2 regions of the Pseudarthrobacter sp. fls2-241-R2A-168 genome follow, and region 1 is predicted to be linked to the other one. Evidence: riboswitches for the same ligand, from Rfam matches in the RefSeq annotation. Region 1 holds a riboswitch; the other holds the start of a gene.
The links. Region 1 has a riboswitch for glycine ahead of gcvP (aminomethyl-transferring glycine dehydrogenase). Riboswitches for the same ligand answer to the same signal wherever they lie in the genome.
Positions count from the first base shown of each region.

Region 2: it holds a riboswitch for glycine, as region 1 does, so the genes downstream of both, gcvP (aminomethyl-transferring glycine dehydrogenase) here and gcvP (aminomethyl-transferring glycine dehydrogenase) in region 1, are expected to answer to the same signal.

Region 1 is NZ_JARVSG010000010.1:235,310-239,518, forward strand. It holds gene gcvP (aminomethyl-transferring glycine dehydrogenase) at 1-2,616, opposite strand, end outside; glycine riboswitch at 2,655-2,792, opposite strand; glycine riboswitch at 2,794-2,892, opposite strand; gene QRN11_RS08130 (TetR/AcrR family transcriptional regulator) at 2,987-3,526, opposite strand; gene QRN11_RS08135 (MFS transporter) at 3,593-4,209, shown strand, end outside.
Region 2 is NZ_JARVSG010000016.1:63,199-67,407, reverse strand. It holds gene gcvP (aminomethyl-transferring glycine dehydrogenase) at 1-2,551, opposite strand, end outside; glycine riboswitch at 2,604-2,711, opposite strand; glycine riboswitch at 2,713-2,810, opposite strand; gene QRN11_RS11385 (Na+/H+ antiporter) at 2,993-4,209, shown strand, end outside.

The sequences.
Region 1 (4,209 bases):
AATCTCGCCAAGATCCTCGGATTCCGTGGGCTCCACCATGAGGGTGCCCGCCACGGGGAACGCCAGGGTGGGAGCGTGGAAGCCGTAGTCGATGAGGCGCTTGGCCACGTCCTCCGCGGTGACGCCGGTCTTGGCGGTCAGCTCGCGCAGGTCCAGGATGCACTCGTGGGCTACCAGTCCCCCTTCACCGGTGTACAGGACGGGGAAGAAGTCATTCAGCCGGGCGGCGACGTAGTTTGCTGCCAGCAGCGCGGACTTGGTGGCTTCGGTGAGCCCCTGTCCGCCCATCAGCTTCACGTAGGCCCAGGAGATGGGCAGCACGCCCGCGGAGCCGTACTTGGACGCGGAGATCGGCACGTCGTTTCCTTCGGTCCACGTGGCCGCGTTGCCGGGCATAAACGGTGCGAGGTGTGCCTTGGCAGCAACCGGTCCGACGCCGGGTCCGCCGCCGCCGTGCGGGATGCAGAAGGTCTTGTGCAGGTTAAGGTGCGAGACGTCGCCGCCGAACTTGCCCGGCTGCGCCAGCCCCACCAGGGCGTTCAGGTTGGCACCGTCGATGTACACCTGGCCGCCGGCCGCGTGGATGGCGTCGCAGACTTCGCGGACGTCGGCGTCGTACACACCGTGGGTGGACGGGTAGGTGATCATGATGCAGGACAGGGCGTCCTTGTGTGCCTCGATCTTGGCGTACAGGTCGGCGTGATCGATGGTGCCGTCGGCAGCAGTAGCGACGACAACAACCTTCATGCCCGCGAGCACAGCGGAAGCGGCGTTGGTGCCGTGGGCGGAAGCCGGGATCAGGCAGATGTTGCGCTGCTGATCACCACGGGAGTGGTGGTACCCGCGGATCGCCAACAGGCCCGCGAGCTCGCCCTGCGACCCGGCGTTCGGCTGGATGGATACCTGGTCATACCCGGTGATCTCTGTCAGCTGTGCTTCCAGGTCCGCAATGAGTTCGCGCCAGCCCTCGGTCTGGGAGTCCGGGGCGAACGGGTGGATTGAAGCGAACTCGGGCCAGGAAATGGCTTCCATCTCGGCGGTGGCGTTCAACTTCATGGTGCAGGAGCCCAGCGGGATCATGGTGCGGTCCAGCGCCAGGTCCCGGTCAGAAAGCTTCCGGATGTAGCGCAGGAGCTGGGTCTCCGAGCGGTGGGTGTTGAACACCGGGTGCTGCAGGAAGTCGGAGGAACGTTCGACGGCGGCGTCCAGGGCGAAACCGTCCGTCACCTCTGCCTGGGTGGCGCCAAAGGCGGCCAGGACGCCGTCGACGATTGCCGCCGTCGTCGTTTCATCGGTGGAGAAGCCCACCGTGTCCGCATCAATGCTGCGCAGGTTGATGCCCTTGGCTTCGGCGGCGGCGACGATGCCCGCGGCCTTCCCGGGGACGGAGACCGTCACGGTGTCGAAGAAGCTGGTGTGCAGCACGTCGAAGCCGGCGGCTTTGAGGGACGCTGCGAGAGTCTTGGCGTGGGTGTGCGCGGACCGGGCGATCGCCTTCAGGCCCTCCGGGCCGTGGTACACCGCGTACATCGAGGCAACGATCGCCAGCAGCGCCTGGGCGGTGCAGATGTTGGAGGTGGCCTTCTCACGGCGGATGTGCTGTTCGCGGGTCTGGAGGGCCAGACGGTAGGCGGGCACTCCGGCGTTGTCCTTGGAAACCCCCACCAGGCGGCCGGGCATGGAGCGTTCCAGGCCCTTCTGCACCGCCATGTAGGCGGCGTGCGGGCCGCCGTAGAACAGCGGGACGCCAAAACGCTGGGCGGAGCCGACGGCGATGTCGGCGCCCTGCTCGCCGGGAGGCGTAATGAGGGTGAGGGCCAGGAGGTCGGCGGCAACAGTCACCAGGGCTCCGCGTTCCTTCGCCTCGGCGATGACCGCGGTGTGGTCAAAGACCCGGCCGGAGGCGCCGGGCTGCTGGAGGACAACGCCGTTGACGGCGCCGTCGGGTAGTCCCTGGGCGAGGTCGGCGACCTCCACCTCGAAGCCGAGCGCCTCGGCGCGGCCCTTGACGATGGCGATAGTCTGCGGCAGGCAGTCCGCATCCAGCACCGTCTTGCCGTCCCGGGCGGCTGCGTTCTTGTTGGCCCGGCGCATCATCAGCACGGCCTCGGCGACGGCGGTGGCTTCGTCCAGCAGGGAAGCATTGGCGATCGGCAGCCCCACCAGGTCCTCGACCATGGACTGGAAATTCAGCAGTGCTTCGAGGCGGCCCTGGGATATCTCGGGCTGGTAGGGCGTGTAAGCGGTGTACCAGGCCGGGCCCTCAAGAATGTTGCGGCGGATCACCGGCGGGGTCACGGTGTCGTAGTAGCCCTGGCCGATCATCTGCACAGCGGTCTTGTTCTTCGCCGCCAGCCGCCGCAGCTCAGCGAGCGCCTCGACTTCGCTCAGGGCGCCGGCCAGTGCCAGTGCCGAATCCTGGCGGATGTCCTTGGGCACGGCGGTATCAACCAGTGCGTCCACGGTGTCGTAGCCGACGGCTTTAAGCATGGTGTCGACGTCGGCCTGGCGGCGGGCGCCGATATGCCGGTCAACGAAGGTGGCAGCCGGAGCAGTGGCGGGATTGGCGGAGGCTGGAATGGCGGAGGCCGAAATAGCAGTCACGAGGAACTCCATACATAAGGCGGCGCAGGGTACGCCACATCGATTCGGGTCCTCCCCGCTCTGTAACTGGACCTGAGAGTTTCCGCGGTCCCTGCTTGCGCCGGTCCCGCTTGCACCGTCGGTGAGCACAGCAGTCCAGGAACCGGGACGGTTTCCCGGGGCGGACAGCGTGCTGCTTTCCAGAGGTGCCTCGCCGCGGCGGTACATGGGCCTGTGAGATTCCTGGGGAGGTATTGCTCCTACGGCGCCTGCTTGTACCTTCTGGCAGAACTCTCCCGCCGCAGATCAAAGGCTATTCAATTAGGTTGTTTTTGCTGGCTGCCGGAACGGCCGGCACATGGACCAATTCTCCTACGCCGCCGTCCCCCGGGCAAATGAACGGCTAGCCCCGCAGCCGGTCGACGGCGGCCAGCAGTTCCTTCACATCCGCCTCCCGGCTTCCGGGCTTTCCGGACGGCCCGCTCTCCCACATGGCATTGAAGTACAGCCCGTCCCCCATGTAGAGGACAGCTTTTGCCATGGCCGGGCCCACATCCTTGCCGATGAGCTCCAGCCACTGGTGCTGGATCGCAGCGAAGCGGCGGCGTGCTTCCTCGTGGGCCACTTCAGCCAGGCGCGTGGCGGCGACGAAGGACCGGTCCATGGGGGTGTCGGACCAGAGCGATGACCGGATGAAATAGGCGGCCGCCCCTTCCGGTGCCGCCGCCATGGCGTCAAGGTCCTCCCCCGCCAGGCGGTCCAGCCGTTCAAGGGTGGCCGCGATCAGCGTTTCCTTGTTGGGGAAGTGGTACAGCAGCCCGCCCTTGGAGACGCCTGCCCGCTTCGCCACGGCGTCCAGGGTGGCGGCACGCTCCCCCACATCGATCAGGAGTTCTTCAAAGGCATCGAGGACTGCGTCCCGCGCCACGGGTTTTCTGGCCATGGTTCCAATCATGCATTGACGGGAACGGGTTTCTTAACTGTACCGTCCGGACGGTATAGTTAAACGATGACCGCTTCCTCCGCATCGCAGCAAAACCACACCCGCCTGAACGCCACAGCGGGTCAGGCACCTGTTTCACCCCGGAGGGCGGGGCGCGACTGGCTCGCGCTGGCGCTTCTGATGTTCCCGGTCCTCCTCGTCGCCGTCGACAACACGGCACTGACGTTCGCGCTGCCCGCGATAGCGCGGGCACTGGACACCTCCGGCGTCGAACTGCTGTGGATCGTGGATGCCTACCCGCTCGTGCTGGCCGGGCTGCTGGTTGCCATGGGCAGCCTGGGTGACCGGATCGGGCGGCGCCGGCTGCTGATCATCGGCAGCATCGGCTTCGCCGCAGTGTCAGCCGCAACGGCTTTCGCTCCCAGCGCCGGCTGGCTGATCGCAGGCCGCGCCGCACTGGGGTTCTTCGGAGCCATGCTGATGCCCTCCACGCTGTCCTTGATCCGGAACATCTTCCCGGACCCCAACCGCCGCCGGCTGGCCATCGCCATCTGGGCCGCCGGGTTTTCCGGCGGTGCCGCCCTGGGGCCGATCTTCGGCGGCTGGCTGGTGGAACAGTTCTGGTGGGGAGCAGTCCTCCTGGTGGCAGTGCCCATCATGCTTCCGCTGCTGGCATTTGGCCC
Region 2 (4,209 bases), on a different contig from region 1:
GCTCCACCATCAGCGTGCCGGCCACCGGGAAGGACAGCGTGGGTGCATGGAAACCGAAGTCGATGAGGCGCTTGGCCACGTCCTCGGCCGTGACGCCGGTCTTGGCCGTCAGGTCGCGCAGGTCCAGGATGCACTCGTGCGCCACGAGGCCGCTTTCACCGGTGTAGAGGACCGGGAAGTGCTCGTCCAGCCGGGCGGCAACATAGTTCGCAGCGAGCAGCGCGGACTTGGTGGCCTCGGTGAGGCCTTGGCCGCCCATCAGCTTCACGTACGCCCAGGAAATGGGCAGCACACCGGCGGAACCGAAGCGGGAAGCGGAAATCGCGACGCCGTGACCAGCCGCGGCGTTTTCGGAAGAACCGTTGTTCGCATCCCCCGGCATAAACGGTGCCAAGTGCGCCTTGGCAGCAACAGGTCCGACGCCGGGTCCTCCACCGCCGTGCGGGATGCAGAACGTCTTGTGCAGGTTCAGGTGCGAGACGTCGCCGCCGAACTTGCCCGGCTGCGCCAACCCGACGAGGGCGTTCAGGTTCGCGCCGTCAACGTACACCTGGCCGCCGGCCGCGTGGATCGCATCGCAAACCTCGCGGACGTCGGAATCGTACACACCGTGGGTGGACGGGTAGGTGATCATGATGGCCGAGAGGACGTCCTTGTGGGCCTCGATCTTGGCCTGCAGGTCCGCGTGGTCAATGGTGCCGTCGGCAGCAGTAGCGACGACAACAACCTTCATGCCGGCCAGGACGGCGGAGGCGGCGTTGGTGCCATGCGCCGATGCCGGGATGAGGCAGACGTTGCGCTGCGCTTCGCCGCGGGAGTGGTGGTAGCCGCGGATTGCGAGCAGGCCCGCGAGCTCGCCCTGGGAACCGGCGTTGGGCTGGATGGACACCTGGTCGTAACCGGTGATCTCGGCGAGGTCTGCTTCCAAAACGGAAATCAGTTCACGCCAGCCGACCGTCTGGGAGTCCGGAGCGAACGGGTGGATCGAGGCAAATTCCGGCCAGGAGATGGCTTCCATCTCTGCGGTGGCGTTCAGCTTCATGGTGCAGGAACCCAGCGGGATCATGGTGCGGTCCAGCGCCAGGTCCCGGTCGGAGAGCCGGCGGATGTAACGCAGCAGCTGGGTCTCGGAGCGGTGGGTGTTGAACACCGGGTGCTGCAGGTAGGTGGAGGTGCGCTGCACGGATGCCGGCAGCTCGAAACCCTCGGCAGACGCAATGGGACCGGCACCAAAGGCGACAACAACCGCGGAGAGGACCTCCGGCGTCGTGGTTTCATCGACGGACACGCCAACTGTGTCCGCGTCGATGAGGCGCAGGTTGATGCCGCGGGCTTCGGCGGCGGTGATCACCTTGGCGGCCTTGCCGGGCACGCGGACAGTGATGGTGTCGAAGAAGGTGTCGGATACCAGTTCGCGGCCGGCGATCTGCAGTGTGGTGGCCAGGGCGCGGGCGTTGTTGTGGACGGTTTCGGCGATCGCCTTCAGTCCGTCGGGGCCGTGGTAGACGGCGTAGAAGGACGAGACGATGGCCAGCAGCGCCTGCGCGGTGCAGATGTTTGAGGTGGCCTTCTCGCGGCGGATGTGCTGCTCGCGGGTCTGCAGGGCCAGGCGGTAGGCGGGGACACCGGCGTTGTCCTTGGAAACACCCACGATGCGGCCCGGAAGCGTGCGCTCCATGCCGTCACGGACGGCCATGTACGCGGCGTGCGGTCCCCCAAAGAACAACGGCACGCCGAAGCGCTGGGTGGAGCCGACGGCAATGTCCGCGCCCTGCTCGCCCGGAGGCGTGATCAGGGTGAGGGCCAGGAGATCGGCGGCGACGGTAACCAGCGCGCCGCGGTCCTTGGCCTCGGCGATGACGGCGGTCTGGTCCCAGACGCGGCCGGAAACGCCGGGCTGCTGGAGGACCAGGCCATTGATATCGCCGTCGGGCAGGCCGTCCGTAAGATCGGCGATTTCCACCTCGAAGCCGAGAGCTTCGGCGCGGCCCAGCACGATGGCGATGGTCTGCGGGAGGAGGTCGGCGTCCAGGACGGTCTTGCCGTCCTTGGCCGTTTTGTTCTTGTTGGCCCGGCGCATCAGCAGCACGGCCTCTGCCACGGCGGTGGCTTCGTCCAGCAGGGAGGCGTTGGCCACGGGAAGTGCGGTGAGGTCCTGCACCATGGTCTGGAAGTTCAGCAGCGCCTCGAGCCGGCCCTGCGAGATTTCAGGCTGGTAGGGGGTGTAGGCGGTGTACCAGGCGGGGGCCTCGAGGATGTTTCGGCGGATCACCGGCGGGGTCACAGTGTCGTAGTAGCCCTGGCCGATCATCTGCACGGCCATCTTGTTTTTTCCGGCCAGTTTACGGAGCTCGGCGAGGACCTCGACTTCGCTGAGGGCGCTCTCGAGGGTGAGCGGCTTGTCCTGGCGGATAGAATCCGGGACTGCGCTGTCAACGAGGCCATCGAGGGTGTCGTAGCCGACGGCCTTGAGCATGGTGTCGATGTCGGACTGGCGGCGCGCGCCGATATGGCGGTCTGCGAAGGTGGTGGGGGACGATTGAACCGTCATAAGAGGAACTCCATAATTCAGGTGGTGCCGAAGCACCACGTTGATTCGGGTTCCTCCCCGCTCTGTATTGGACCTGAGAGTTTTGCGTTGTCCTGCTGTTTTGCAGGGCGCCGCTTGCACCGTCGGTGAGCCCGGTTGCCCGGACTGCTTTCCAGAGTTGCCTTGCCGCGGCGGTACGTGGGCCTGAGAGATTCCTGGGGAGGATTTGCTCCTACGGCGCCTGCAGAACGTACCGGCAGGACTCTCCCGCCGCAGATCATCAGCATGTGCCACTGGTGGGTGACACGGCTCACACCTTACCGGAGTCGGGGGCAGGAAGCAAAACGGCGCCTCCCAGCCGGGCGGGCGGACGACGGCGGCACCTCCCGCCGTCGTCCTGACTCCTCCGCGTTAGGGGCGCCGGCGGGGACACCCTTTGGCGGGGCCTGAGACAATGGCCGAATGGAGATCGCCCTGGGACTTCTGGTTCTCGTTGCGGTGGTGTGCGCCGGAAGTGCGCTGGGCCGGAAGCTGAACATTTCGGTGCCGCTGCTGCTGGTGCTGGCGGGAGTGATCGGTTCCTTCCTCCCGTTTGTTCCGGACATTGAACTGAACCCCGAGCTGGTCCTCGTGGGCCTGCTGCCGCCGCTGCTGTACGCCGCGGCGCTGCGGACGTCCCTGTTCGATTTCGGTTCCAACCGCCGCGCCATCGGGCTGCTATCGGTGGGCTATGTCATCTTCGGGACCATCACGGTGGGACTGGTGGTCTGGTGGCTGTTTCCGGAGATTCCGCTGGCCGCAGCGATCGCCCTGGGTGCGGTGCTGGCGCCGCCGGATGCGGTGGCTGCCACATCCATCGCCCGGAAGGTGGGGATGCCGCGCAGGATTGTCACCATCCTGGAAGGTGAATCCCTGGTCAACGACGCCACCGCGTTGATCTGCCTCCGGGCAGCGATCGCTGCCATCTCCGGGTCCGTGTCCGCGGCCGGGATCGCCGGAGACTTCCTGCTCGCCGTGGGCGGCGGTCTGGTGGCGGGCCTGGCCGCGGCCTATGTGCTGACCATGCTGCGCAAACGCATCCGGAACGTCGCGATCAACACTTCCACGTCCCTGGCCGCCCCCTTTGTGGCGTACCTGCCGGCGGAGGCCATCCACGCCTCCGGCGTGCTCGCCGTCGTCGTTACTGGCTTGGTGATGGGCACAAAGGCGCCGTCCATGCCCAACGGTGCCGCCCGGCTGAGCCAGCGCAGCAACTGGAACACCGTGCAGTTCCTGCTGGAAAACTCGGTGTTCCTGCTGATCGGGCTCCAGGTCCGGACCATCATCGAGGGCGTCCAGGACGATTCCCTGGGTGCTGGCCGGATCTGGGCTGGTTGCGCCCTGATCCTGCTGGCGGTGCTGGTACTCCGGCCGGTGTGGGTGTTCCCGGCCACCTACCTCCCCCGCCTGATTCCTGCCGTGCGGCGCAGCGACCCGTCGCCGCCCTGGCAGTTCCCGGCGATCGTCTCGTGGGCCGGGATGCGTGGGGTGGTCACCCTCGCCGCGGTGCTGGTGCTGCCCGAGGACCTGGAGCACCGTTCAGTGCTGATCCTCGCTGCCCTTGTGGTGGTGGGCGGCACGCTGACGCTGCAAGGCTTCACCCTCCCGGCGCTGGTCCGGCTGCTGCGGGTCCAGGGCCC